Regions from separate parts of the Brevibacillus sp. HB1.2 genome, predicted to be linked through region 2. Evidence: a T-box and tRNA genes for the amino acid it is inferred to sense, from the RefSeq annotation. Region 2 holds a T-box; the other holds one or more tRNA genes.
The links. The T-box of region 2 lies ahead of ileS (isoleucine--tRNA ligase). A T-box ahead of a tRNA ligase gene usually reads a tRNA of that ligase, here a tRNA-Ile.
Positions count from the first base shown of each region.

Region 1 (15,270 bases), on a different contig from region 2:
GTTTCATGCGATGCTCGGCTCTCATACCGCAACGATGGATGCTGTTGAACAGATACGTGCGATTGCGGCGAAGCGGAAGGCGTAATTCATCCATACGTAATGGTAAGGACCCTCTTCTCTTTTATGGGAAGAGGGTTTTTTGTGAGCTTATAACAAGGCGAGTAGAAATGATATCCCTAACCACAAGCATAGAGGGGTGAACAATGCCGTATCTTGACGGGCAAACTTCGTATTTTTAACTTTTTTAAAAAAGCCAATGTAGTTGAAGTCTCCCACAGCCCGCAGGACAAATACAGCGGCACAGACAATGCATCCCCATTGAATCAAAGAACGGGTTATAACGGGTGGGAGATAACCGCTCTGGGCAAGCAAAAGGTAAGCGGCACAAGTCAACAAGCAGGCAACGACGATCGTTCCGCCTTTCCGAGGGGAAAAAGTTCGACGTGAATGATCAGCTGTTGTGGGAATGACGGAATCGGTCCCCCATTTTCCTCCGAAGGCCCAATAAAAATGCAGCAAGGACACGATGACTAAGAAGATAGCAGATGAGATGGGGAAAACATGCGTCATGGGAATGCCTCCTATTGATTTAAAAGGTTTTGTGAAAGATACGAATCCGTATGTTTTGGGCAAAAAAATCTCTGCGCAGTATAGCCTGTCAGGCAGAGAGGGGAATCAAATCCAAGTCATAAAATGATGCAAGGGTTCGGACATATCGAAAGGTGCTTCTAGCTCTCGGCGCACGAGCCAACCAACATAGAGGAGGTACGCGAGCTGGGCGCGTGCCTTTGCTTCAGCGGGAGCCAGCCCTTTTTTCTCATATAATGTGGCCACGAAGCCGATTCTGCGCTTTTCGATTTCCACGAGACGTTTGGAAAGGGCAGGATGCTGCTTCGCCCAGTTGTAGATAGCGGCTTCGATTTTTCGCTCGCTGTTAAAAACACTCGACAACAGCTGTTCCAACGACATGTTGTCAGCGTGTGGCGCACGAATGATCCGCTCTGTCGCATGCTCCTCCCAATAATCGATCATGGAGTCCAGTAGCGCTTGACGATCTGGAAAGTGATGATAAAAGCTCCCTTTGCTGATCTTCAGTTTTCTGGCGAGAGGTTCCACACGAACAGCGTCAATACCTGCTTCAGCCAACATATCAAGTCCTGCCCGAATCCAATCTTCACGTACGTATTGCATGGTTCACCTCAAAAGATACGGTATCGTATGTTTCTGGTTCCATGTTATTCCACCGGGAGTGAAGTGTCAAGAAGCATTGATTTTTGTATTGACATTCACACTAGTGTAAACCTTTAGAATCGCAATCAAGAGAGATAGATCTTGCATGTAGCGTCAGATCATCTCGCTTGCAAAGTATAAAATGAATGGAGTGTCAAACGATGAAATCAACATCAATTCCAGCGTCTGTATCAGTCATTGGCCTTGGCAATATGGGAGTAGCACTCGCGGATGCTTTTCTAAATGGTGGTCATCCAACGACTGTCTGGAACCGTTCAGCAGATAGAGCCAAAGGTCTCGTCGGGAAGGGAGCAGTACTGGCGGGCAGTGTAGCAGAGGCAATCACGGCAAGCAGCTTGGTCGTTGTCTGCTTATCGACCTACAAAGTCATGCAAGACCTGCTAGAGCCCTTGGAAAATGAATTATCAGGGCGTGTCATCGTCAACCTCACCACCGGAACCCCGGAGGATGCACGCAAGTCTGCCAAGTGGGTAAGCGAGCGCGGTGGGCAATATCTCGATGGAGCGATTATGGCTGTCCCTTAAATGATTGGACTGCCTGAAACACTCATTTTCTACGGCGGGTCGAAGGCGCTATTTGAAGCATATGAACCGACATTGAAGCTGCTGGGAGGTAACGCTGCCTATCTCAGTGAAGACTATGGCGTGCCGTTGATCTACGATTTGTCCCTGCTCACCATGATGTATGGCGCTTGGTATGGTTCTCTGCATGCCCATGCCTTGTTAAGTACGGCAAACATAACGGCGACAGAGTTTCTTCCATACGCAACCAGCTGGATTCATCACTTGATTGCCCCGCTCTTATCAGATCCGGTTGCCGCACGTGCACGTGATGAAGGAAACTTCACGACCGATGTGTCCAACATGAATACGAACAAACTCGGACTTGAACACATCATCCATGCCAGCAAGGAACAGGGAATCCCCGTTGATTGGTTAACGCCGTTGCTGGCATTGGCCACACAGAAAGTAGCAGAGGGCCACGGTGCTGACTCTTTTGAACGAGTGATTGAGGCAATCCGGAAACCACAGGTGATTTAATGCCTTTCTCGGGTGCCAATGAAAAACAACCTCGCTTCGCATGATGATCATAGCGAAAACGAGGTTGTTTTTCTATCTGAGGGATGGCGCTGCACGTAGCTTCTGTTATTCGCGAATGGATTTGACCATCGCAATATGCTCGATACCCGCATCATCAAACAAGTCGCCAAAAGGTTCATAGCCGAGCTTTTCATAAAACCGTTGGGCTTGCGTCTGTGCGTTCAGCTTCAGGCTGTCATACCCGTGTTGTTTGGCCAACTCTTCCATCGCGAGCATGATTTGGCGGCCCAGTCCGGTACCGCGTTCTGTTTTGGCAACCGCTACCCGTTCAATTTTTCCTACCCCAGGTGCGTAGGTACGGAGACGGCTTGCCCCCACTGGATTTCCTTCACGGTAGACTACAAAATGAATCGTCCCGCTATCCAATGTATCATGCTCATCTATTTCCAACTCTTCTGGTACTTCCTGTTCCTCGATGAAGACGACTCGGCGTACGGACAGGGCATCCGCCAATTCTTGTTCAGTGGTGACTCTTTGGATCTGGTAGGTTTGCAGGTTCATCGGTATTCGTCCTTTGTTAGAAAATATCCCTCCCTACGACGGATACGCAGGGAGGGTTGATGATTGAGGAAAGGGTGTTTATTTTTTGAGAAGGAAAGTCTGGTAAACGCTCCAGATGCCATCCTCGAGTTGATAAACCAAGTGGAAGCGATCAATCTCGCTGTTCAGGTCAATTTTTGCCATGCTCAGTTGGCCGGTTACATCCCGCAGCTCATCGTCGGACAGGTCGCGCCCGATGGTCAGATGCGGTACGTATGCGTAGGTTTCTTTTTCATTCACACACTGATTGGCAATCTTTTGATGCAGCTCGTTAAATGGTTCTTTGTTTTGCACAGCCAAATAGATCACGTTGTTGGTAGGGTGGAAAGAAGATACCCGATGGAAATGAGCCGAAAAGCTGTCGGTAGAGGAGGCAACCTGCTCCAGATGGCTCACCAGCTCAGGAAGCTTGGCTTCGTCCAGCTCAAAGGCTTCCTTCAAACGGATATACGGAGGAACCAAAGCATAGCCCGGGTCATAACGTTTCCGGTAAGAATTGGCTACTTCTTGCACCTTGCTAGATGGGAATATAACGATACTGTACATCATCAGAACCACTCCTCCTTACTATCTATCATGCTCTACAAGATATTATTTTAACAGAAAATTCTTCATTTGTGTAATGTTAAGCGTGGGTCTGTATATTCCTTGTGTCAAAGGAAAGACTGTGTAGTGCAAGGAGGTGCCGCACTGCATGTATACGGCTATGATGATCACATTCATTTTTCTCGTTCTGCTTCTACTGTCTGTGCTGACCTTCACGATCTTGACTGCGATACGAAAAGGAGAATTCGAAGAAGCACTCGTATCGACTATCAAGGATGAAGGTCCACAAGAAGAACAGCCACGGTAAGTTTACCCGTAAAGCGTCTTTAGCATACGCGGTAGATTGCGCTGCCAATGGCTCCACGTATGGTCACCCTCAAACGTTTCATAAACGAGGGTGGCTTTTTTCGTACCCAAAATCTCGCGCAACTCTTCATTGGCCGCAAGAAGATTCAATGTGCCCCGGCCCGTGCTTACTGCCGTTTCCTCCGTCCCGATCTCCAAATAAATGGTTTGCGGCACGGAAAAGTCAGCGTCAGCTATCAGACGATTTAACTTTGCGTCCATGGCAATCGACTGGCAGGCAACTTGTCCAAACGTATGTGGATAGTAAAGAGCAGTAAACAGAGAGACAACCCCGCCCAAAGATTCGCCAAGAAGTGTTCGTGCGTTCCCCAAAGGATGTGTGGAGTAATGCGTATCGACATAGCTCACGACTTCATCGGCGAGGAAGCGACGGTAGGCCATATGCTCCTTGCCATCCGGATGATAGCGGTCGTTCCGTTTGCTTTTCTCGACCGGGAGAAAGACAGCGATGATATCAGGCAATTCTTTGTCCCGATTCAATTGATCTAGCAAAGAAGCCATCCTGCCCATTGCCAAGTAATCTTCTCCGTCCTGCACATAAAGGACTGGATACGAGTAGAGTGGCGAGTAGCGTTGGGGTGTGTAGACAATCAGCTTTTCCGGCGTCCCCAAATGCCGGCTTTCCAAGATGATTTCCTCAAGGGCCACTGCGGTGTCCTCCTTATTGGGATCTTCTATTCATTATTATACAGGAGTGAGCGGGCATGCCCAACAGTTTGGGTGCAGGGTCAGTCAGGCTGTGGGCGAAAGATTGTCGCAATTTGGTCAGCGTGTGATACTATGGTAGGAAACGACTTCACTCGATTTGTGGAAGGGGTTGTCTCTTATATGAAGAAGCAAGTACACAGCATCGAAGTCAGAAACGCTGCTCTCGCACGTTTGGCAGAACGCGGAGTGACGATGGATGATATCGCAGAGATCGTCTATCTCATGCAATCACCTTACCATCCAGATCTCACGATGGCGCAGTGCATCGAGAGCGTGAAAGCGGTCTTGGAAAAAAGGGAAATGCAGCACGCCATCCTGGTTGGCGTTGAGTTGGATACGTTAGCAGAGAAGGGCCTCTTGTCCGAGCCGCTCCAATCTATCATCGCGTCAGATGAAGGACTGTTCGGATGCGACGAAACATTGGCGCTAGGCTCCGTATTTGGATATGGAAGTATCGCGGTGACCACCTTTGGCCATTTGGATAAGCACAAGGTCGGGGTGATTAAAAGGCTGGATACCAAGTCGGGAGAGGGACGTGTTCACACATTTTTGGACGACCTCGTGGCGAGTGTGGCAGCCAATGCGTCTAGCCGTATGGCCCATCGGATGAGAGATGAGCAGGAGGCGGAATTGACACGAAATGAGGCGTTGAAGCAACAGGAAGCCGAGCTGCGTGTCGAGGAGAAAGGGAAAGGGACGGAGCAGGCGGGGTAGGTTAGGGTTGCGATGAGGAAGTTTGTCTCGATCATTACCTAATTATCTTGTTTGTTGTTGTACCCTTTATTGGATCGTCTTTAGACTGGCAGAAGCCAATTCTTCACTGGTGTAGCTCATATGCTTGATGGCGTCATGTTTGATGTGATGCCATCAAGTAGGTAATCCCCATGTTTAGTAGGGGGGATGTGGGTCGCAGCGGTGGGGAATGGCTTTTTTGTTGGGGTCTTGGGTAAGCATATATAGCTGAAACGAGATGACGAGGCTTTTTACATGGTAAAAGCAAGACTGATATCACTGGGTTTCTTAGTGTTCTTTTGGTACGAGTGAAAATTTTTACAAGAAATTATTCATTTCCTCTTGAAATCCATTTTACGATGCTGTATAGTAATAAATGTGATCGACGTCCGATACGATTCGGGCCCTTAGCTCAGTTGGTCAGAGCGGTCGGCTCATAACCGATTGGTCGTAGGTTCGAGTCCTACAGGGCCCACCATTAAACGATCACACACATATCCCATGATCCGGTAGCTCAGTTGGGAGAGCACCATCTTGACAGGGTGGGGGTCGCTGGTTCGAACCCAGTCCGGATCACCATAGTATGAACGTTAGAACCCTTGAGGAATCAAGGGTTTTTTATTTTATGCTTTTGATTAGCCACAGTCACTAACCCCCATATTCTACGATTTGGGTGGCAAATACTATTCGTTTTAAAATGGGGACTTCATGAGGAAGGAGGGTGTGAATGAGTACATTAGAAAAGGCTCTAAGGAAGATCTTCTCGAATCTGGATTTTCTCCTGAGATTGTGGGAGCAGTCGTTGCTCTAACTAGAAATGAAGGCGAGACCTACATGGAATTTGTAAAAAGAGCGAAAATTGACCCGATAGCAAGGTTCGTTAAACTGGCAGACCTAGAAGATAACTGTGACTTGACCCGCATCCCAGATCCAACAAAAATGACCATGAACGGATGTTGCGTTACAGGAGAGCCATTAAAGAACTACTCTCTACATAAATTGGGATTTGATGAGGTTAGAATAATGAAGATAACATTAGCTGATTCATGGTTAGGGAATGATGTTGTATTTTTCTTTCAGAATAACATTCAAGAAAATAACGATGGTATTTCTAATAGGGAATTTTTATGTCCAGATGGAGCATTTGCTGCTGTGCGTAGAAGGCAAGTCGTTGTAGTAATAGATGATAACCAAATTGTAGGAGCAATGCGCTTTTATCCTAGAAAGTCTGATCAAACTATTTCGCTATATCAGTTTGCAATTCGTCCAAGTCATCGAGGACAGAGGTTAATGGATAAAATGCTTCAGATCTTGGGGGAGTGCCCAATTGAGGTAATATGTCCGACTACTTCTAAAATGAATGAGTATTATGAGAAGAGTAGTTGGAGATTGAAAGAAGAAAAGACAGACAGCAACATTTGGGAATGGATGAAATGTTAATTTGATTGGAAAAGGGTGATAGAGATGGCCAAAAAAGAGGTTGTCACATTTGAGCACTTTGTGGCAATGTATTACTGCAATTTCAAAGAAAAGCCAACTCGCGCTACACTTAGACAATACAGTAACTTATATCGAACATGGAAGATCGAGAAGTAGTAAATATACTTCTGAGTGATTTGGCATTAATCAAGTCAGAAATCTATAACAATGAGCTGACTGATATTTTAAATCATTATGGTTTTGGAATTTCAATTAACGAATTTCGTTCTTTAATTGATCCATTGATAGGTGAATTGAACGAATAAAATGACACTTTTATGGGAGATTATCACCTCCTTTCTTTAGTTGCAGCAGGGTACAAATTTTAAATCTCTTTTACTTCTCCTGTTTGTGCATTGATTTTTAGAATAGTATCTGTTTTATGATCATAGTCGGTTGCTTTTATCAGCCAATGATCTTTCTGTCCACTTGCACTTTTAATAATGATTCCATCGTTATGTGTGTTCTTTAAGTAATTGATTGCGTGTTGAATCGCACTTTTTTCATCCATTTGATCAATAGGATTTTTACTTTCTTCTTTAATTACAAGTTTACTGAGTTCTGCGCCACTGGGATAAGACTGTGCTGATGGTGTTGTTGACCATGTAGATACTGTGTGACCAACTTCGATTTCATCATACGAGATGCTATTCCCCTTGCTATCAAGGAATACGGCTTCTTCTTTTGGGAAATACCACTCTGCTGCATAGAAATTCTCATCGCTCGTCTTGGTTTCATCATTTTCTATAACTAAGAGACCTTTTTTTTCATAATCTTTTTCAGTTACGTATCCTGTTAATGCTTGCTTTTCAACCTTCTTGTGATTAGTGGCACATCCAGTTATGAGCAATGCTGCAATGATTAATGTCAAAGCCTTTTTCATTGTGCTCATTTCCTTTCTTGTTCCCCATGAGAAAACCTTCTCTCATGGGGAACTTTATTTCAACTAGTTACCAGTAAAAATTGAATCAATGTTAAAATAATCTTCTATTTCGCTGATATGTGTGTAAACTCCAGTATCCGCGCTATGAACTCCTATTGCTGTTCCACCATAAAATATAGGCCCTCCGCTATCCCCTTGTACTTCTGAATAACTAGCTTGTCTCATGTTAGTAAAGTATTGTGTCTCTCCATTGGGGCTTTCTATATTCCCCCTCCAATTAGTTGATTTCAGCGTTCCACACTTCACTCTTTTCATTTGACTTCCTGAAATGCAAACAGTATCTCCAATGGTTTCATCCCTTGTTCTCTGAACCTCTGTAATAGTATTGTATTCTGATTTATAATTTCCAAAAACATAGTAAGTAGCATCATCAGATCCCTTTGTTAGTTCGATGAGTGCTGCATCCACACTACCACCGAAATTAAAATCTGCGGTTTTACCAAACCTTGTTCCTCCTTGCTCAAATATATCCCCAACATTTTCCGTGCAGTGTCCAGCAGTTAAAACATAAAAATCGTTATCCTTTTGTACTGAAAACGCAGAGGTGCAACTTCTGTCTTCTGTAGTATTTTTTATTCTTAAGCCAGCTTGAATTGGTCTAAATTTGTCGCTTGGCTGAGCCTGAGCCTTGCGTTGTTCTTCTTTCTTGATAATGAAAATGTCAGCATCAAAACCTATTTCAGCCAATGTAGCCTTTTCATCTATTTCTGCCATAAGAAGCTTTGCAGCCTTTTTTTCTGATGTCTTTTCCTTTACTCCAATGTTAATTTTTTGAGTTGGCAAGTCAACATTGACAGAAACTATATCTAACCCTTTCTTCTTAAGGTTTGCTGAATTTTGAAAGACATTTCTGTTATAAAGTACCATAATAGGTATGTTTTTGGTGTAGGTCAATCTACGATTTTTAAATCTACCAAACAATCTTACTGACATTTCCGAATATAAATATATTTTCTGTAATTTAGTTTCAATTATTCACTCAGTTAGTGAGATCTATTTCATAACTAACTCATAGTTTTACTTGTTACTTTCATATGCAATGGTTTTTTTGTTCAACCTTACGAACCAAAATGCTCTCTATTTTGTTTGCTTTACAATCCTCTAGTATCTCAAGCTCACGTTCATTGAATCCTACTTCATTCAACTTCAGCAGCATCTTTGACATCTCTTTTTGAGTAATCTGCATACCACGATATTTCTTAACATTAATGATTGAAAGAGATGTCAATAAAAGAGCTAAAAAAGGATTATATAAATTGCTAGTACCTGTTAATTTACAAGTTGTTATTGAACTAATGAAGTGGCAATTTAGAAATTACAAACCCGAGTTTGTACTAGAACCATTTAATATTGCAATCGATATTTAATGCTATATTAAGAAATAAAAAGGGAGGATGCTCATGGAAACGATCATAGTTGAGCCACGAAAAGGAATTGGGCAGATAACGTTAGGAATGACTAGAGAGGAAGTAAGAAAGTACGCCGAAGCAAAGGGTGTGAGACTCTTCAATCCAAGGAAAGATTCAACGGCGGTGCAGTCCGTTGGAGATTTCAAGGTAGAGTACGATTCGGAAGATAGAGTTATATTCATAGAACTGTCTTCTTTTAAGGGTGATCATGATATAACCTGTTTGCTCATGGATATTAATGTGTTTGAGACAAAAGCAGAGGATTTAGTTGAACGAATTGATAAAATTTCTCCATATGATCGAAATGATTGGGAGTTAGGATATAGCTATACCTTTCATGAATTGGGGCTGGCATTTTGGCGACCAAATGTTTTTAGAGATGAGGATATGCAGCAAGAATGGTTTTTATCTCATGATAAAGAGGAGCAGGAATCCTATTTGAGAGATCAATATTTCAGGACTGTAGCAATAGCAGTGGATGGGTATTGGAATAAATCCAAATGAAAGTGACATTTAATTGAGTCTTACAAACTACAAATGGTAAAATACAGGAAAATGCACTTATATCAGGAGTGAATGAACCTATGAAAGGCAAAAGAAGACTATCCCTCAGTCATTTTCCTGAGTTTGGGATAGTCTTCTTTTTACATATTCATCTGCCTGTCTAGAGAATATCATAGATGTTTTACCTATCACTAAAATCAACAAGAAGTAGATTGATGAGCATGAAGAAGCATAGAATTTATAAAGGGGTAATTAGAAAAGGATTAACAGAAAGGTTATCTTCCGAATACTACTTAAGAATCCCACTGATTGCCAAGGTTTTAGAGCTGGGATTCTCAAATACCCAACTGTTACTTTAGTACAATTTCCTTTTTCCATACCAATTCTTGATTTGCTTCGTTTTTAAAAGTGAGCGTTAGGACACCCTTCTGACCCTTCATCTTTTGAGCATCATAATTAAAACTGAGTATCTGCAAGGAGCCACCGATTGTAAATTTAGGTTTTGTACTCTCAGAAAAAGCGTTTTCCACCGCTTGTTCAACTGTATTCACAATCGTTTTCTCATTTGATTTCCATTCCATCTTCTCAAGTGTGTAACCTTTTTGGAATTTGTCTACGTAAAAAGTAAACGCATCTTTATTCATTGGATTTGTAGCATCCTGATCGACTTTCACGCCGATCATCTTGTCGTTAATGGCATACACAGAGTACTGTTCTTTCGTATTTTCTTGTGTATTTTTTGGTGCAATCCAAGCCTCACCTGTTCCAACCATTACCCCGCTATATTTCACAAAAAGCTCATTCACTTTTTGGTTTAAAAAAGCATCCTTGACGTTTTTGGTTAAAATTTGATCATATTTTTGGATAAATTCTTGCTTGGTTTTAATTATTATATCTATGTCTTCACCGTTCTTTTCCCTACTTACAGTCAACGGGAATTCGAAACGATTCGCCACACTATTTTTGTCTCCAGCTTTTATCTCTTTTTGCAGACTAGTAAAATATGACTCAAATGCCTTCGCATCATCAATGCCAGCGACAAAGTATGGATTCTTTTGTTCTACAGTTGGACTTGGATTTTTTACCGCAGCCGCTACAGACATTTCCTTTTGCAACCCCGGTAAAAAACCTACTGATAATACTGTTGCAACGATTATTGCATTTGTGACTTTTTTCATTTCAAACTCCTCCTAGATTTAGCATCAAAATAGATGTAAAAGTGTTGAACAGTGAGTCACCTTGCAAGAAATATCCTCGTTTAGAAATTAGTAACGTTGTTAATGCTAATCAAAAAATTAACCATTTTTCGGGCAAACGCTTATCTTCTGACCTTTCCTGGGAGGGAGGTTTATGATAATCAACATGCCGAAACCAATCATAAGCGTCAAAGCATTTCTAACCTCCACAGGCATCACTTCCCTTCCGAGAGGATAGCTGAACGTCCTTTTAAGCCTATTAGATTGAGTAGGATTAGTGTACCATTTATTTCCAATTATAGGATGTGCTTTTCTGCGCCCAAGCGATTCTCCTCCTTTATTTCGTGTGCTGGTTCGAACCACGTCCGGATCACCATAATATGAAAACTCAAACCCCTTGGTAGACAAGGGGTATTTATTATTTTGTATTATTTAGACTTGTCCATTTTTGATACGAATATCAGTTACTCTGCGATTTATTGAAGAGCTTACCGAATTCATCAGCGGTGTCTTTTAGAGATTCGGTAGTAGATGACAAATCATGAAAGCGAATCTTCGTACACCTGCTTTCTGAATGATGCTGTCAGTAATAGTGAGAGGATGAGTTTCATGGATAAAACAAGCAAAAAGAAACAAGGAGTTTTGATGATCGTCGGGGGGAGCTCCTGCAATTGTAGGAGCAGGGTACCGGCTACTCTCAGAGGAGCAAGTCCAGAAACGCCAACAGGTTTTTGAATTGGCTCTATCTGCATTCTAAAAGCGAAAGCCTCCTTCCGGTTAACGGGGGAAGGACTTTTATCCATAAAACAGGTTTGGAAAATTCCCTGATTTTTACACCTCAGATGTTGGCTTGCATAGTATAGTGTCGATGTGAAATCATTATGATTAGGAGGCTTGATATTCCGATGAACAATAATTGCTGGAGACCTCCACCAAGGGGTTGTCAACCTATTTTCCCCCAAGATGCACTTGTCCCCCCGGTCCTCCTGGTCCCCCGGTCCCCCTGGTCCAGGGTGTATAGATCCTCCACCAGTAGCAACTCAGATTGTTTACGTTAATAAGGGCGGGAATGATACAACTGGTGATGGTACGGAATGTAACCCCTTTTTAACTGTGACAAGGGCGATGGCGTTCATTGTAGATGCTTCACCGACAAAACGATATGCAATTTCTATAGGATCAGGAACCTACACAGAACCACTTATTCACTTGAAGGCAAACGTCCAATTAATTGGAGCAAGTACATTATTAACCAGACTTGCTATCCCATTCGATATAAATGACCCATCCTGGAATGGAAACCTAAATGTTGATAATCGTTCTGGCTTTGTGGATTTATCGTTATTGACAGCGCCCCTTGATTTTAACTTTACAACCAATGCAATTACCCCTTCTACGGGTCGATTGTTCTTTGTGAGTATCAATTTTACTCCAACACCAGTATTTACAGGAAATAGCACTTTTCTTAGTTAGATTAATATCCGCGACTCCCAGTTATTTGGTGGCTATACGCAGAATGGTGCAAATGTCACAATGTTCGCTTCTTATGTTGGAGGTGTTCCTCTGCCGTTACCCCAACCCGTCATCACAATAAATTCTATCGTGCCATACGATACTCAAGTACATCTAATTGGTGGAGGGACAGATGGCGATGTAGTAGTGAATGTGGCAAATGGAACCGTTCCAATCGATCCATTCGACCTTTTAAGTTTCGCTATAAAAGGCAGTTTGATTGTGAACGGTGTAGCAGGTGTCTCTACTAGAATTAGGGCTACAGTCGACTCGATTCCTATTAGAAGCAGAGTGACTTTAATAGGAAATTCAGCGATAGAAAAATTGGATGATGCTGCTGGCTTAGGCTATACCCCTGCCAATCCCGCTGATTGGTCATTGGGACCTGTTCCGACAACCGTTCAAGAAGCATTGGATAGAATTGCTGCCAAGATAGCCCCAGTGTGAATTTAGCTGATGAAAGAGAAAATAAATACGAATTATAATTAAGTCCTCACGTATAGAAATTTGCGGGAGGATTTTTTTGTTTGCACGTTCGCATTCTGTTCGTATATAATGCGAACAAACGATCTTGTTAAGGGTGATTAACATGGAGATGATCAACACCGTGATTGATGGCGAACTCCAAGCTGTGTGCGGTTTTAACTCCAAAGCATCTCAAAGCAATAAGCAAAATCCGCACAGGCGTGAGTCCTGGATGCGCTCCTTACATTCTTCGGGACTTAATTGAGGCTGGATTAGTGGAGGAGACGGAAACTGACCTTAATGTATGAACATCACTATGAGGAAGTAGCGGCTCCATTACCACCGATTGATCCAGATTCCTTGGTAGAAATGAACATCATCATTTATGATTCCGCACGCAAAGACTATGCGATCAAATGTTAGTTGGCACGAGGACTGTATCCGCAGGGAATGGGGCGTAGTCAAAGACATTAACCAGGATGAGTACAAAGATTAAACTTGTTCGGGATGACGGTATCTGGTGGGTGCCAATCTCCGGAACTACCCGGTTATACAGTGGGTGTGTATGGCTCTTATGCAGTGGTTGATGATATGGCGAAGCGAGGAGCCTGCAAACACTACTCGCAGACCTATGCCTGGAGCCGAGGAAAGGTATCCAAAGCCGGTTAACCTCTATCAATACAAAAATGGACAGGAGCTCGCAGGGCACACAGTAGACTTTAATGAAGCCCTAGGCGGCGAACACTGGTAGAACACTCATCCACAAAAGGAGGGTAAAGTTGTGAATAACAAACTAGATAAAGAATCAGCTGAAAAAGTGATTGGTGTCCTTGGTGCACTATGGGCGGCAAGTGCCGATTCAAAAGTAAGGGCTGCAGCCCATTATGCAGCAGATGCATTGCGCGATGCTGTTGGTATCCCTATATAATAGTGAAGCCCTCCTTCGAATCTGTGTTCGGGGGAGGGCTTTTTTAGTCTCAATCCCCTGAGCAATGTGCATTAAAAGGATCGTGCAAGTATTGATTCATATTTTTCATCCAAGGTAAAATGGTTCGAGCTGTCTTGACGTACACAGTAGACAATTCGAATAAAGAAAGACTAATTTATGTTGTATGCTTAGTTTTGTCTGCTTCGTTAATTGTTAGATACGAGAAGTGTGTGCATAAACTTCAATAAAAAACACCCATTAATCGGGTGTTGAGCAAACAAATACAATAAATTACATTAAAAAATAGTTAAGTCTTGATATTTTCCTAAATCAAATAGATCTTTTAGTAAACAATCCTCAACTTTTACTAGACCGATATCATCAAGGTTCTTTATCTGTAGATAGTCTTCTTGATTGAATGTGGTGAAGTTCCAACATCCATTAGTTCGAGTAATGGAGTATCTTGATGTTTTATATTCAAACTCTATTTCACGTCCAATTTTCAAATCGGCCATTAAAGATTCATATGTATAGTCCATACTTCCTCCTATAATCACGGCTTGATTTTTCTTAGTTTAATATCTTATTCAAAAAAAGTCGATGGGCGTTCATAATGCCCCATCGACTTTTTAAGTTTTACTAGTTTGTTTGGATTAGTACCATTCTCCTCTAGAAGGAGGTCCCACTGGTGGCCAAAACCAATCGTGTCTGTGTGGAACATTTGGATGGCTTTTAGTATTGCCATGGTTTGTGTAATCTATATCCATTTCAGCTTTTCCGTCCCCATCATAATACCAACGCTGATAGAGTTCACCATCTTTTATCGAGTCTATTGAAGAATAACCATCTTGGTCTTTTGAAGGAGGGCTCTTAGTAGTTGTGGAATGATTAGCTGTTTCATCGCCGTCTTCCTTAGCTTTCTTATTTTTTATTTTGTTGCATGAGAAGTGAGACGTAAGGAACGGGGATTCTTTCGAGTATCCACTTGTAAAAACATTTGTTAGAACCCTTGAGAAATCAAGGGTTTTTTATGCCCTCAACTATCCACCCTGATTACAAAACCCCAAGATGTTGTGGCTTGACAATATTTTAACAGCCTAGATTCAACCAAAGCTAGTTTCATCTTTCACTCGAAGCTGTTAGCAGCTTCTTTTTGCATTTTTGGCGTCACATGGAAATTTTAGTCTATTGTAATCCATGTTGCAGGTATGTCGAGCGGGGTAGACTCCGCACCGAATAAGGCGGCTTATTGAACACAAAGGTGTATTTGCAACTTTATACCTATTTCTCGGGAACATTCTATATCCGATACACCAAAATGTGGTCATTATTTCCTTTTTATATATAGATTGGATATCGGACGTATCGATCGACATGAGCATCTTCCATTTGTATGGAAACCTTTACAGAGAGGAGGAGACTGAATGCCCAATATTGAAGGTATCAATATCCAGCAGTCAAGCGCTGAACGCAAGAGCTACGTGGTTGTGGGAGCCATTTTATCTTGCAGCAGCGGAAGTAAACAGAGTCGGTTGAAAATGTCGTTCAGCCATGGTGTTTTTGTAAAAGGAAAGCCGCAAATGAACATCAT
Region 1 covers NZ_JABMIU010000002.1:601,554-616,823, reverse strand. The annotation lists gene HPY28_RS07650 (PHP domain-containing protein) at 1-85, shown strand, start outside; gene HPY28_RS07645 (DUF3995 domain-containing protein) at 148-570, opposite strand; gene HPY28_RS07640 (TetR/AcrR family transcriptional regulator) at 676-1,191, opposite strand; gene HPY28_RS30385 (NAD(P)-binding domain-containing protein) at 1,392-1,775, shown strand; gene HPY28_RS30380 (imine reductase family protein) at 1,776-2,291, shown strand; gene HPY28_RS07630 (GNAT family N-acetyltransferase) at 2,397-2,852, opposite strand; gene HPY28_RS07625 (YjcG family protein) at 2,931-3,440, opposite strand; gene HPY28_RS07620 (hypothetical protein) at 3,586-3,744, shown strand; gene HPY28_RS07615 (alpha/beta hydrolase) at 3,747-4,451, opposite strand; gene HPY28_RS07610 (phosphatidylglycerophosphatase A family protein) at 4,632-5,225, shown strand; tRNA gene HPY28_RS07605 (tRNA-Ile) at 5,645-5,721, shown strand; tRNA gene HPY28_RS07600 (tRNA-Val) at 5,747-5,822, shown strand; gene HPY28_RS30375 (GNAT family N-acetyltransferase) at 5,952-6,683, shown strand; gene HPY28_RS07585 (DUF3221 domain-containing protein) at 7,048-7,605, opposite strand; gene HPY28_RS07580 (S1 family peptidase) at 7,669-8,586, opposite strand; gene HPY28_RS07575 (hypothetical protein) at 9,066-9,578, shown strand; gene HPY28_RS07570 (hypothetical protein) at 9,929-10,756, opposite strand; gene HPY28_RS30890 (hypothetical protein) at 12,377-12,733, shown strand; gene HPY28_RS30695 (hypothetical protein) at 13,052-13,174, shown strand; gene HPY28_RS30370 (hypothetical protein) at 13,533-13,679, shown strand; gene HPY28_RS07550 (hypothetical protein) at 13,976-14,218, opposite strand; partial or broken gene HPY28_RS07545 (DUF4280 domain-containing protein) at 15,104-15,270, shown strand, end outside.
Region 1: it encodes a tRNA-Ile, which carries the amino acid that the T-box ahead of ileS (isoleucine--tRNA ligase) is inferred to sense. The anticodon was not compared.

Region 2 (15,270 bases):
CTTGTACGGCAACGACTTGATTTCACCAGCTACTTCAAACGAAACCGTCGTTTCTTCCATGGGCGCAAGTGTCCCCGACAGTTCACTAGTCGATTGAAAGCTTTTCAGCTGGATCGGATGCGCTTCTACGAATTTGGCCTCAGCTTGGGCTATACTCCCAGCAGACGAGGTCATATCGTGATTGTTCGTGCAAGACGTCGTCATTACTGCAAGGGAGACCAGCACCAGAAGCCCCATACTTTTTCTGATCGACTTATCCATAAGCGACTCACTCCTATACGTTTCTTCTCTTTTTCTGTGATAAAGATATTCGGAATGAACATTCATTCCGTTTTGTTCAAAAGAAGGATCAGAATTAATGAATTCTGATCGCATCCCAACAAGCTTCCTCTACGCCTGCAAGCAATTCGGGGGTTTCTTCGATTTCGCCAGCCATGATGCACTTGTTCAATGCGATGTATGCACCGTCGACAATTGCAATCAATGCATCCGCTGGCAACGGACGAATGACCTTCTTTTTTTGCCCCTGTTCAATGAACTCGAATAAAAATGTGCGCAGCTTCATGTATGCAGCTCGGCTGGCTTCGTCCAGGTAGTGACCATTTGTGTGGGAATCCAGAAACAACAAGGCGTTCAAATTCTTTTTCGAGTAACGAATTGTCTGCTTCGCAATATGCCGAAATTGCTCACGTAAGTCGTCACTTGTACGAGGATAGCCATCTTGGAGTGTCTCAAGAAACTCCCCCACACTTTCTTGGAACAACGTATTAACGAGCGCTTCTTTGTTTTCAAAATAACGATAGATGGTACCGGCACCGACTCCTGCTTTTTCGGAAATCATCGGGACGGTCGTTCCATCAAAACCGCGCTCTACAAACAGAACGAGCGCTGCTTCCAAGATTATTTCGCGCTTGGTTTCAGACAAGGTCATGACTCCTTTCGTGCGGAATGAATTTTCATTCTGGTAGGAATTATAGTATATATTTTACTGGAGTGTCAAATGGCCCGTGTGCATGATGTTAAATTTCCAAGTACATAATCTAGACGAGACTATTAAGCATCTTGAGCAAATTGGTGTACCTCTTGCAAAGAAAAAAGAGAGTAGTGAATTTGGAAAGTTTATTTGGATTGAAGATCCTGAAGGTCGACTGGTCGAGCTTTGGGAGAAATAACGAAATGAATCATCAATCATTCAACATTTGCGATAATGAAAACGCAAGATCTTGAAACGTAAGTTCCCCTATACTAAAAATGGCAATTAGTTGTGACGAAAAATGGGGGAACGAACATGAGTAGCAAGGTGGAAGGATTGTTAACTAACACAGATTTTCGCAGGCTCTGGATTGGGCAAACTGCATCACAGTTTGGGACTCAGGTTGCCTTATTAGGAATGCCATTAGTGGCAGCTCTCTATTTAGGGGCCAGTCCCATGCAAATGGGGTTGCTTGGTTTTGCCGAGTATGCGCCATTTATCATTTTCGGTTTGCTCGCTGGTGTATGGATAGACAGATTTCCCCGGCGACCAATTCTTGTCGCCGCTAACTTTTTCAGGGGTGTATTACTGCTCATTGTGCCGCTGACAGCCTTAACTGGATTCCTGAATATGACCGTTCTATATTTGGTAGCCTTCATAGTAGGTATCTGTACTGTCTTTTTTGATGTTGCCTATACATCCTTTTTGCCTTCCATTGTGAACAAGGAGCAGCTTGTTGATGGGAATAGCAAACTAGAGACAAGTAAATCTACCGCACAAATTGCTGGGCCGGGTTTATCAGGTGGACTGGAACAGTTAATCACCGCTCCTTTTGCAATATTGTTCACGTCGGTATCCTTTTTTATATCCGCTGTGTACATAGCCCGGATTCGCAAGTTGGAGACAGTCGTGACAGATGCGAAAAAACAAAAAAACATGTGGCTGGAAATGAAAGAAGGGCTGCATACGGTTTACACAAAACCGTTGCTGTGGGGAGTGGTGCGCTGCTCAACAGTCTTTAACCTTTCCTGGAATGTTATTTTTAGTATTTATGTTCTATATGCATCGCAAGAACTCAAAATCAGTGCGAGCATTCTTGGCATCATTTATGGAACGCTAGGAGTAGGGTACCTATTTGGCTCTCTGCTTGCCCAAAGGGCTGTACGTCGTTTTGGAGTAGGTCCAACAATTGTGGGTTCCGCTACGATCGCAGCAAGTGGCGGTTTGCTTGCTCCATTAGCAGTAGGATCAGAATTAAGTATTGCGTTGATTATGATGCTCGGACAGCTTCTTTTCGGAATGGGTGTCTCCATGTTTAGCATTAGTACCATCAGTTTACGTCAAGTAATTGTACCCGATGCCTTGCAAGGTCGCGTGAATGCTACATTTCGATTTATCTCGTGGGGTTCTTTACCGCTTGGTTCGTTAATTGGAGGGATGATAGCGGGGGCAATGGGGTTACGGTTCGCTTTATTTGCGGGTGGCATTGGATTGTTAGCTTCTGCTTGTACATTATTGTTCACCCCATTTTTACAACTACGTGTGAAATCATTTCATGAATTAACATTGGAAAAAGATGTGTCTATAGAAAGCTAAGGAATGTAAGAGAGGGTGTTTTACCTCTTAATGGTCTTCGCATCCATCCGGAGCATGACACTACTCGTTGGTATATTTGGGCTGGAGAATTTTAGTTGCGGACGATTATGAAAACGTTAGGTTTGACCAAGAGATCTTACATGACTGAAGAAAACAGCTAGGGAACCGGTGTACCAACCATGTTCCCTAGCTGTTGTTTATCTAACCGCTTCGTTACCCAATGTACAAACCAAATGTTTTGTCTCCGAACGAAACGGTCTCCCTATCTGCTATTTTCGCAAAAGACACGCCCGAAACGAGTACACTCTCACGCAAAACATGATCAAAACGCTCCAATGCGGCTCGTAGCTCATCGTCCACATCCAGTGTGAGCTGGACGCGTTTATCGATGGGCAAATCCAGCTTTTTGCGTGCATCCTGAATGACACGGATGACTTCACGAACCAAGCCTTCCTGCTCAAGCTCTTCTGTGAGTGTCGTATTCAAGGCCACGTGGAGCTGATAGCCAGATGCAGAAGCAAAGCCTTGCTTCCCTTGCTTTTCCACGAGCAGCTCATCTAGCGTAAGCCGCACGCTCTCCCCTGCGACCTCCACATCCAAGTAGCCATTGTCCACTGCTTTCTCTGCATCGGCATCGTTCAATTCCTTTAAATACCCTTGGATTGGCCCAACGAGCTTGCCGTATTTTTTCCCAGCTACCTTCAGGTTGAGCTTGAAATGATACGTCACGAAGCTGCTGTCGCTTTGCTCCACTCGAATGTTTTTGACATTGATCTCGTCTTGGATAATACCAGCAAAACGCTCGAGATTAAATGGCTGCTCCATCGATACGATCAGCTCGGCCAGAGGCTGTCTGGTTTTGAGTCCAGTTTCGTTGCGGACATTCCGCGCCAGCTCCACAATGTGTCGAGCCGTTTCCATGTCCCGCTCAAGAGTTTCGTCGATTGCTTCTGTGTTCACCACCGGATAGTCAGTCAAATGAACACTGCCTTCTCCGCCCAGATTGCCATACATATCTTCAGCGATCAGCGGCGCGTATGGTGCGATCATCTTCGCCAGCGTCAGCAACACTTCCCGCAGCGTCTGGTAAGCAGACACTTTGTCAGGTGTCACCCCACTACTCCAGAAACGATCCCGCGAACGACGGATGTACCAGTTGCTCAGCTCGTCGACGAATGCTTCGATATGCCCCGCCGGATTCATGAAATCGTAAGTTTCCAGACCTTTGACTACGTGCTGCACGGTGGTATTCAAGCGGGAAAGTATCCAACGATCCAATTCGTTTACAGGCGCTTGCGGCAGATGCTCTTCTGGTTTGAACGAATCGATCAAGGCGTATAACGAATAAAAAGCATGCGTGTTATGGATCGTATCGATCACTTTGTACTTCGCCTCGGCGACAATCCGCTTGGAGAACCGCTTGCTGCTCCACGGCGCACTGTCAGACAAAAGCGCCCAGCGGAACGCATCTGCTCCGAATTCTTCGATAACCTCCCACGGATCGATTCCGTTTCCTTTACTTTTGGACATCTTCTGGCCGTGTTCATCCAAAACGTGGCCGGTAGAGATGACTGCCTTGTAAGGCGCTTTTCCGTTATACAGAGTAGAAACCGCCAACAAGCTGAAGAACCAGCCCCGCGTCTGATCGATTCCTTCCGAAATGATGTCGGCAGGGTATTGCTCCTGGAATACCTTTTCGTCGCCGAATGGATGATGGTACTGAGCAAACGGCATCGAACCACTGTCAAACCACACATCAATGACCTCAGGAGTTCGCTCCATCGTACCGCCGCAGGAGCAGCGCAGCTTCACCTCATCCACAAACGGCTTATGCAGCTCCAGATTCTCTTCGAGTGGTGCCACAGATTTCTCACGCAACTCTTTTACACTGCCTGGTGCATATTCGCAGCCACAATCCTGACAAAGCCATAGATTGAGCGGCGTCCCCCAATACCGATTACGGCTGATATTCCAGTCTACAAGCTCTTCGAGGAATTTCCCAAAGCGCCCTTCGCGCAAGTGGCCCGGATACCACTCGATCTTGCTATTGTTTTCGATCAGCTGATCCTTAATCGCTGTCGTTTTGATGAACCAGCTCTCCATCGCGTAGTAGAGCAGCGGTGATTTGCAGCGCCAGCAAAACGGATAGCTATGCTCGTAGCGCTCCTTGGAAAACAGTAGACCGCGATGCGACAAGTCTTTTACGATATCGACGTCGCAGTCCTTAACGAAGCGACCCGCGAAATCCGAGATTTGATCGGTATAGCGGCCAGCCAAATTCACGACGTTCACGAAATCAAGTCCATGCTGACGGGTCGTGCGATAATCATCCTCCCCGTGCGCTGGTGCCGTATGCACGATCCCAGTTCCGCTCGTATCACTGACATAATCCGCATCGACGACAATATGCCCATGGTTTACCTTTAGATAGCCAAAAGGCGGCTCATACTGGGTCCCTACGAATTCTGCACCTTTGTGCGTGGACAAAACCTCGTAGCCTTCCTTGAACACTTTCTCCGCCAGATTTTTTGCTACGACGTACACTTCATCCTTGTACTTGACCCGCACGTAATCGAGCTCTTTGTTAACAGCCAAAGCCACGTTTGCTGGAAGTGTCCATGGTGTCGTCGTCCACGCGAGAAAGATGTCATCGCTCGTCTTGCTTTTGAATTTGACCGTCGCACTCAAGTCCTTCACGTCTTCATAGCCTTGCGCCACTTCATGGGAGCTGAGCGTCGTCTGGCAATCCGGGCAATACGGACTGACACGATGTCCTTTGTACAGCAGTTCTTTTTTATGAATTTCTGAAAGGATGTGCCAGACGCTTTCGATGTAGTCGTTGGTCAACGTCACATATGGATGCTCCATATCTGTCCAATAAGCGATCCCTTCCGTCAGCTCGCGCCATTGTTTTTCGTACTCGAATACGCTATTTTTGCACTCCTCGATGAACTTGGCCACTCCGTAGTTTTCGATCTCCTGCTTGCCGGAAATGCCGAGTCGCTTCTCCACCCCGAGCTCTACCGGAAGACCGTGTGTATCCCAGCCTGCTTTGCGGACAACGCGGTAGCCAGACATCGTTTTGTAGCGTCCGATAAAATCCTTGATGACCCGTCCGAGCACATGACCGATATGCGGCTGTCCGTTAGCGGTTGGAGGCCCTTCATAAAAAACGAAATTAGGCTTACCTAGCCGATTGTCCATCGACTTGCGGAATGTATCGTCTTTCCTCCACTGATCCAAAACGCGTAACTCTCGTGTCCTTGCTTTTTCTTTTACGTCTACTTTCCTCATCATGTACACTCCTTCTTCTGTAGTTTGCGTAGAAGTGTAGGTTCATAGAACGCAAAAAAATCCCGCCCCCTAAGGGACGAGATTTGATCTCGCGATACCACCCTTGTTCCGAAAAGCTCATGTAATCATGATTTTCCGGCACCTCTACTACGTACCATCATACGCGTCCCTTGTAACGGTGGGATTCCGGGTCAGCTTACTCCAAATGCTTCAGCTTTCCTTCTCGGAGAGGATTTTCGGCTAAGTCTTGAACGTTGGCTTTCAGCGCTAGGGCCAACTCTCTGGGGAACAAGGGGATTAGCTTACTCTTTCTCGTCAATGAATTTGTTGGTGTTTTGTTTATTACCTTACTTTTTACACTGGTTTCAAAAAAATGTCAAGGGTTAGGCCACGACGCGCTTCACGCTGCGACGGCTTTCCACCTGCGACAAGAACAAGCTGAGAATCAGGATAATCGCGCCGAACAAATACGGTGCGTTCAAATGAACTCCGTACAGCGTACCTGCCACTGCTGGGCCGAAAATATTCCCCAGACTCATATAAGCATTGTTCATCCCTGCTACGAAGCCTTGTTCATCCCCTGCTCGCTTGGAAATCAGCGTGTTGATTGCCGGACGCATAATCGACGTCAGGGTAAAGAAGATAACTGTCATAATCAGCATATACCAGAAGTTACCAGACAACAGCATCAGCACCATCGATACAGCAGACAAGAAGAACGTCACGTTAATGAGCTTCTTCTCGCCAAAACGAGTAATGAGCTTGCCGATTAGCGCTCCCTGCACAATCGTACCAGCAAGTGCTCCCACTGTGATAATGATGGAAATATCACGCGGAGTATAAGCGAACTTCGCATCGACGAACAGCGGGAAGATAACTTCGAAGTTCGCCAAGCCAAATGTCATCGTAAAGATCAGCACTAGCATAATGAAGTACGACGATTGAAACGATTTGCCGAGTTGTACGAAGATGTTTTCCTGCTTCTCTTTGCCTTTTCGTGCCGCGAGCTGCTTTTCCTTCGGAAGTGATTCTGACAAGAAAAAGATGGAACCAAGTGTGGCTACCGCACCAACTGCCGCAGAAATGTAGAACGGCATACGCAAGCCAAGCTCCGCCAAAAACCCGCCAATACCAGGCCCGATAACAAATCCGAGCGACATGGCAGCTCCGAGCATCCCCAGTCCTTTTCCACGTTTATCCTCTGTCGTGATGTCTGCTACATACGCCAGCATGGACGGAATCATCGCTGCTGCCCCGATTCCGCCGATCAGACGAGAAAGGTAGAGCACCCAAGTCTGTTCAGCTAAGGCAAAGACCAGATTGGAGATCGTAAACAGGACGAGTCCCGATACAATCATGATTTTTCGACCGTACTTATCTGACCATTCCCCCGCAATCGGAGAAAACAGAAATTGGGTCACACCAAAGGCCGCCACCAAGTATCCGGCTGTCTCCCCGCCCGCGCCGAACTCTTTAAGAAATTCGGGCAAAATTGGAATAATCAAGCCAATTCCCAGCATGGCGATAAACATGTTGATCATTAGGAAGAGAATCGGTCGCTGACTATTCTCTTGTTTACTCATATTCATTTATCCATTCCTATCCTATAGATTTTTCTCTTTAGCCTTGCAGTTTCGCTTTCACACTCTCAATCACCGTGCGCCAAATGGCAGGGTCTGTAGATATCTTTTGCTTGAAGTTGCGGTACAACTCCTTTTGCTTTTCCTCAAAATCTGGAGCGTCTGTAGCCGGCAATCCTGCACGGGCAGTCGTAATCATTTCCTGCACTTCTGGAGAGCGCGGGCCCCAAACTCTTGCCTCGTAGCCATCCTGGTCGAGGAAGATAAAGATCGGGATCGCACGTGCTGTGCCATTGGTCAGGTATTGATCCATCAACTCCAGATTTTCGTCGCGGATGAGAAAGCGCAATTCGATGTTGCTTTCCTCGGCAATTCGCTGAATGACAGGAACGCACAAGGAAGCATCCCCACACCAGTCTGCGGTCAGCACGATCCCTTTCCAATTGCGTTGGGAGAGATCACCAAAGAACGCCAGATCCTCGTCTGTAAATGTGAGCTGATCGTATACGCGAGACAGCTCTTCTTTGTTGACGTTCATGCTTTCTTTGTACGCAGCAAAGCTCATTCCTTTTTCAAACCAACTGTTCTGATTCACGTTAGACATACTCCGTACTCCTCCTGTATAGTGAAAAATTATTGCTCCCAAATAGCAGAAGTTCCCAAGCGATTGCGAATGGAAGAGCTTCTTGTTTGGCGGGCTTCTTTCCCTGACGTCTGTTTCATGTTGCTTGCCTTGGCAGTCAGGTCTATAAACCACTCTCTATCTTTGGTTGCGAGGGCGAGGTCGATCAAATCATGCATGTGTTCTTCATCATCAAAAGAACCTACTGGAATGCGTTCCATCCACTGTCTTGGAATCACCACCTGCTTGCCGATCGTCTCTTCGTTGTCGCATTGAACCACATAAACTTTCGCGGTACCTCGCAATGAATCATCTGTTTCGACGAAGCCTTGTACTAACTCGCCGAATTTGGTTTTGCCTAATACCCATTCTCCGACTTCCAATAACTCATCTCGATTCATTCCCGTGCACCTCCTAATTGTAACGGAAATAATTACAGTTTCCATGTTAAAAATTTGTAACGTTACTGTTGCGAACTCTCCTGACATCCTTGACGGACCTTATCTAATACGGTCTGGATCGTGATTTGTTCCAAATACTTCGTGAAGTACATCTCTGCTTCGGTAAAAATCTGATCCATGACTCCGTGCATATTCGCAGAAATCTGACACGCTTCTTGCGGATCTCCCGAACACCAGTGCGGCTTAAGCGTACCGTTCGAGATCGAGCAATAAATCTCGGCCAAGGTGACCTCATTCGGGTCGCATGCGAGTATATAACCGCCGCCAATTCCCTCTTTGGTCTTCACAAACCCGTTCTTACGCAGAATGCTCATGATTTTGCGAATTCTGGCAGGATTCGTACATACATTTTTTGCGATGAGCTCACTGCTTGCCATATGCTCTGGGATATGAGCCAACAAAGCCAAGCTGTGAACAGCTATGGTAAATTCACTATTCACGTCACAGACGGCCTCCTTGCGAAGAGTACTGTAATAATAATTCGTACAGTTACGAATGTCAACAATTGTGTGGGGGCAAACTTTTTTTAAAACCGAGAGGTTTTTAATCTGCGGTGGTCGGGGGGAAGCGCAGGCACATGTTTTCCAGTCGCCTTTTTCCTCACTTCGTTCGGGCGGTCTCCTTCCAAACATGTACCTGCGCTTTTCAGACAGCTATTGCTTCTGTGGTTCTTTTTTGAAAGAGATTTTTAATAAAAAGGATTTCATCGCGGATGGGGATGCCGTTGTCTGCGATGAGGGGGATTTCTGGTTTGCTTTGGCGGGCCTTGTCCACGGCATTGATGTACAGCTCGTGAAGCTGATAGCCTCTTTTTTGATAAAAGCCCATGGCGTGCAGGTTATCGTTGGTGGTGACGAGCTTCATGAGGTGGCAGCCTTTTTCTTTGGCGGTCTGCTCTACTCGATTGAGAAGGGCGGTCCCGATTCCTTTGTTTTCGATCACGCTGTCTAAGGAAATGATTTCACATTCCTGATCTTCGAGTACATAGGAAATAAATCCGTTGATTGCACCATCTTCACCCTTCACTGCATAGCATTCACCTCTCAAAAATGATAAAGAGAAAGCCCCTGCTTGTGAGTCAGCAAGGGCTCTACATCATTACGAGCGCGCATCCAGCAGTACTTTTCCCGTGCTCGCCCTGCTCTCGACCCACGCATGGGCGCTCGCTGCGTATTCCAATGCAAAATGCTTACCGATCTTGATGTCGAGCTGGCCATTCGCCAAATACTCCAAGACTTGCTTCGCTGTATCCTGCAACAAGTTTGGACGCAGCTTACGTGTCGTACCAAAGCTGAAGCCTAATACAGAGCGGCAGCTGGCATGCAGGTCGATGGTCTTGATCTGACCGATTTCGCCGCTGGCATTGCCGAAATGGACGAGTCGACCGTACCATGCGAGACACTCGAGACTACGCTCGCTCACCGTTCCGGAAATCGAGTCCAAAATGACATCGGCTCCCGCACCATCTGTCAGCTCACGTACCTTTTCCACAAAATCTTCGCGATCATTGCAAATCACATGGTCGGCACCGGCTGACAAGGCAAGTTCCGCCTTTGCTTCATTACCAACTGTGCCGATGACACGTCCTGCTCCAAGCAGCTTGGCTAATTGAATCGCCGTCGTCCCGATTCCGCCTGCCGCAGCGTGAATCAGTACGGTTTCCCCTTTGGCAATGCGTGCAACCTTCGCAAGCAGCTGATACGAAGTAAATGACACGACTGGGCAAGCGGCTGCTGTTTCCGTGCTGATGTGATCTGGCAGGACAAAGGTCAAGCTCTCATCCGCCACAATATACTCAGCGTAAGATCCTTTGGCCGGAAATGCGATGACTCGTTGTCCCACCTTCAGACTTTGCACCTCTGCCCCTACCTGTTCGATCACGCCAGTCGCATCGAGTCCCGGAATAAACGGTAGCTTGGCTGCTCCCTTTTTTCCATATCTGGATTTGATATCGGCAAAATTGACACTGGTCATCTCGACGCGGATCAGGACCTGTGTAGGTGACATGGTCGGCATCTCGACTTCCGTATACTTCATCGTTTCCGGCCCGCCTAATTCCGTTACCAAGATCGCTTTCATAAGAACCCTCCAGGCAAGATCATAATGGAATGTTAGTTTTGCAGAATGGTCATGATCGCAGCTTTTTTCGCTGCGAACTCCTCGTCGGAAAGCACAGGCGTAAACGCAGCTCGCGGAATGTCCACCAATAGATCATGCCAAGATTTGCAGCCTTGATAAGCAACGTCAATCGGGATTTCTATCGGCTGCTCTAATCGATACATCCGCACGAACAAAATGTGCAACGGCTGTTTTTTCTTCCAATGCAAACGCACATCTGCAAAATTATCCGTCCAGATATGGAAGGGCGATAGCGCACGCAGTTTGGCTTCGTCCATCAACTCTACATCGTCGGTTACTTCGGCAAAATATTCGATCGTCACCGTCTTCTTATCCATTGTCCAGCCTTCAAGGGTCGCGTCCAAAAGGTGTTGGTAGTCTGCCTTTACCATGTCGCGCTTCTGGTGCTCATAGGTCGGATACAAATAAAATTGATTGTTTTCCAAGCGGAATTCTCGTGTTTCTTCGTATAATCCACCCTTGCGGATCGTGATGATCTGCTCACCTTCTCCAAGTGCTTTGACGGCGACTGCCCATTCCTTCAAGCTAAGGGGGGATAGCGGCTGTACGAACGACTGCATGCAGCAGTGCTCCCTTCTACTGTCAGAATCGTTTGATGACTTTAGTCTAGCCCAATTCCAGCTCGTTGAGAAGTCGTCTTCAACAGTTGATCGACATGCTGCATAGCTCCTTGCAGTCTCTCGGCATAATTTCCTCGCAGTGTCACGTACGTAATTCCCCGCTCATCCAGCATCTGGCGCAGCTTTTCATGATTGTGCAGGCGCACTTGCTCCTCTCCGTGCACACGCAGTCCATCATCTACCCACGCGACATCTGGCTCCATGAACAGCCACAAATCGTACGCTTGCTCTTTGGCAATCTGGTCGAGAACAGGGAAGGTTTGCCCGGTGTACAGTTCGGAGTAAAACTGGGTGACAATCGCTTCGGTATCGATGAACAAGAGCTTGTTGGCTTTCTGGCGCGCTTCGTACTCTTTCATTTTGTGACCGTACGCGATATGCGGAAAATACTCCGGTGTCAAAATCGTATCGCAGCCCCCGACCTCTTCGCAGATTGTGCGTCCATATTCCTCGACAAACACGGTGTTGTAGATTTTCGCTAGATAACGGGCCAAGGTCGATTTCCCGCAGCTCTCTGTTCCTACCACCACTACCTTTTTGACGAAATAGGGCTGAACAACAGCAGGAATGTGCTGCCAATGGGTGTAGACACCTTCGTTGCGAATTTGGGTAGCGGAGATCGGCACTTGGCTGCGTGATTCATCGAGAATGATGTGCGATGCCTCCGGGTATAAACGGCGAAATATCGGATCGTAGGCGGACTCGGAGCTGAAGACCAGATCGATTTTTTTCCCGATCTTGCGCTTGATGTCCGCTGCTCCCGCCTCCCATTCGTAGTTCTCATCGCTATCCGCACAATCCTCGACTGCAAGCACTCGGACATTTTCCATGTCCTTGACCAGCGTGGACAGCCATCTCAAGCGCACTTCATAGGGAATTGGCTTGATTCCTGCCTCCTCACACAGCTTTCGGTCGCGAATCGAGCTATGCGAGAGAACGACGTACAGTTCGTCGCAGCGGCAGGCCGCCTGTGTAATCGCGTATACATGTCCCTGATGCAGTGGCAAAAATTTGCCGCCAATGAAGCCTACGCCCCCCATGTCTGCTCCTCCCTTTGCTTGCGGTACTGTCTCACCCAGTTCATTAAGCCGTAGATGGCATTTACCAAATAAGCGGACCACATAACCAGCATCGAGATATCACTTCCGTCCTTCAAAAACGCTACCAGCCACATGTAGATCGTGAACAAATCAATGATGATCCAGACCACCCACTGCTCGACCAAACGCTTCACCATAAAGAGCATCGCGATGACGGAGAGAACAGCCGTCAAGGAATCGACAAAAGGCAAGGCCCCGCCCATTTGCTTCAATACAAACCCGTAGACAATCGTTGCGATGATGCTCAAGATCGTCCACCAGATGCGTGCTCGGTTGGACAAAATCGTAATCTTGACGTCATTTTGTTTGACTTCGGACACGCGGTTTTTGCGCCACAGATAGAGACCTATGAATTGCATCGGCAAAAAATAGAGAAGATTCAGCATTACTTCACCATAGTACTTTTGCCCATACGCCACGAATGCGTACAAAACCACATTGATGATACCCGGGTAGTAACTCCACGTCTTTCCTTTGGCGACGAGCACGACACTTAGCATCCCTGTCAAAGACGCGATCAAGCCGATTAATGTATCATCCAGCGCGAAATACAAGTAGAGGGTAACGAGTGTAAACGAGATGAGCCATATTTTTTCAAACCAATTCCAGTCTGCTAAAAAGCCGGTGCTTTTCGCATTCATGCGAATCTCTCCTTGAACGCTCGCAGGTTTTCCTGGCGCGCAGAATTGTCATAGACGGCAAAAACGATGTGGTCAAAAAGCTGTGCATACTGCTTCTCAATCAAAACAGTCGCAAAGTAATCTGCTACGTCCTCCGCTTTGTTGCGGAATACTCCGCAGCCATACGCTCCCAAAATGATCGTCCGGTGGTTGTGAATGGCTGCTGCCCGCAAAATTTTCCGGATGCGCTCCTTCATGACAGGGCCAATCTTCGCGATATTTTCAGGCTCTCGCTCACGAACAACCCCCGCATTCACAGCAGGCGCCGTAACAAAAGACAAGAGGTATGGATCATGCAAAAGCTGGTCGCTTTGGTCGCGGAGCACAGGGACCAGCGGTGAATAAATCATGTAGTCGGAATAAAAGCAGGTTTTCAATTGGCGATGATAGGTGTACATTTCCTGCATTTGCACGATGCAAGGATACAGCCCGGAGGAACGCGCCAAGCTCTCTTCCTGCGCTTGGCTTCCCCCGAGGAATCCTCCGCCCGGATTTTTGGCGGAAGCAAAATTCAAGCATACGGCATCTGCTCGTTTCTCGTGAACGACGAGGCGCTTGGCTGCATCCAGGCTGGATTCCGAGGTAACCTCGACTTTGGCGCGCAGCTGTGCAGCCGTTGTTTGATGCGATGGCAGTTGCACTGTGTCTGCTTCCAAATCATTTGGACGATACAGCACCGACTTGCTGATTGCAGCTGCTAGATCCTCCGTAATGCTCTTCTTTTCTCCCGCTTTGTTCAGGTAATAGCCCTGCTCTATGATTTGCAGCGTCTCTTGCGCGATTCGCACGCGCACGCTTCGATTGTGTCCCTGATTCATTGTGATTTCCTCCCTAGTACGGGGCTACGTCTGATCCATCCATTCCGGATTAAAGCGGAAATACTTGGATGGTCGGTGCCCGGCGTGTTTTCGATATTGATTCGTTTCCAGCACTTTGTCGGCTACCTTCCTCCGAAACGCCGCAGCCAACAGTTCACGTCCCAAAACCACCTCGTACACCTGTTGCAGATCGCTTAGCGTGAACAGCTCCGGCATTAAGGCAAAGGCGATGTCCGTGTATTCAATCTTGTTACGCAATCGCTCCAGTGCGTATTGAATGATTTTGGCGTGATCAAATGCAATGTTGTTCGTCTCTACAATTTCGCGGGTCTCACGTACGGTACGGCCCGTTACTGTTTTGGTGATCTTAATGGTGGCAGACAGCTCTTCACTCTCGTGCACAAGGCGCAGCTCCAGCCATTTTTCAGTAATGGAGCCGTCCGATGTCGCCGTCTTCGTTTCTTTCAGCCACCTGTCCTCGATGCGGTACCACTCCGCTTCATCTGCATCATCCCCTGCTTGCAGCTGTAAAGACGAGCTATCTACCAAGGCCATGTACGACGTGCTGATGACCCATGTCCGCGGATCTCTGCCCGTATCTCCCCAGGTGTAGAGCTGCTCCAAGTAAATGTCGTCTACGTTTGTTTCCGTACGCAACTCGCGTCTGGCTGCCTCCTCCAGACTCTCCCCAGGTGTAACAAACCCGCCTGGCAACGCCCATTGGCCGATATACGGATGCTCCCCACGCTTCACAAGCAATATTTTCAACGACTTGGGCGAGAGCTTGCGGTAATTCTCCTCCAGCTCATCCATCACGGTGAATACCAGCATATCGACTGTCACAGACGGCCGCTCGAATTGGCTGACATCATAAGCCTCCAAGTACTCCCGTTCGGTTTGACCTCGTTTATTGACATAAGGTTTATCTTTCATCCAATCGCCTCTTTTAGCTGCTGAATTGTTGTTGTCTTTTTGTTATTAACAAATTGTTATTATCAAGTTGTTGGTATCATATTACTCTTTCCTGTTTTTGGTGTCAACTAATAAAATCAGAGTAGGTTGTTATCAAAAAGCTACGTAGTGTTCAGTGAAAATAAAGTATTAGACCGGAACCCCTTATGGTACAAGGAGTTCCGGTCTTCTATATCACTAGATATTTGAAAATTAGTTTTAGACTGACTCATTTTAACTATCGATCCCGTTAGCTGAATAATTTAAAATCAAATGTATTTTTTTCTAGACATAATCCTTCATCAGAAGCTTTGATAATAATATCAAACCGCTGACTGTACGGATGCATAAACACTTCGTACTGAATCCGACGTTCTTCATGTGACTGCTTTAAATAGTTGATATCGGTTCTTCTGCTGATGGATGACAAGCAGTC
Region 2 covers NZ_JABMIU010000003.1:123,386-138,655, reverse strand. The annotation lists gene HPY28_RS08770 (efflux RND transporter periplasmic adaptor subunit) at 1-261, opposite strand, end outside; gene HPY28_RS08765 (TetR/AcrR family transcriptional regulator) at 356-925, opposite strand; partial or broken gene HPY28_RS08760 (VOC family protein) at 1,014-1,172, shown strand; gene HPY28_RS08755 (MFS transporter) at 1,289-2,569, shown strand; gene HPY28_RS31040 (immunity protein Imm33 domain-containing protein) at 2,533-2,664, shown strand; gene ileS (isoleucine--tRNA ligase) at 2,783-5,863, opposite strand; T-box leader at 5,933-6,191, opposite strand; gene HPY28_RS08745 (MFS transporter) at 6,247-7,452, opposite strand; gene HPY28_RS08740 (thioredoxin family protein) at 7,484-8,047, opposite strand; gene HPY28_RS08735 (IDEAL domain-containing protein) at 8,077-8,466, opposite strand; gene HPY28_RS08730 (RrF2 family transcriptional regulator) at 8,529-8,966, opposite strand; gene HPY28_RS08725 (GNAT family N-acetyltransferase) at 9,172-9,552, opposite strand; gene HPY28_RS08720 (quinone oxidoreductase family protein) at 9,625-10,605, opposite strand; gene HPY28_RS08715 (DUF1802 family protein) at 10,638-11,225, opposite strand; gene nadR (multifunctional transcriptional regulator/nicotinamide-nucleotide adenylyltransferase/ribosylnicotinamide kinase NadR) at 11,267-12,325, opposite strand; gene pnuC (nicotinamide riboside transporter PnuC) at 12,313-13,026, opposite strand; gene HPY28_RS08700 (TIGR02452 family protein) at 13,023-13,883, opposite strand; gene HPY28_RS08695 (NUDIX hydrolase) at 13,908-14,816, opposite strand; partial or broken gene HPY28_RS08690 (phosphoribulokinase) at 15,085-15,270, opposite strand, start outside.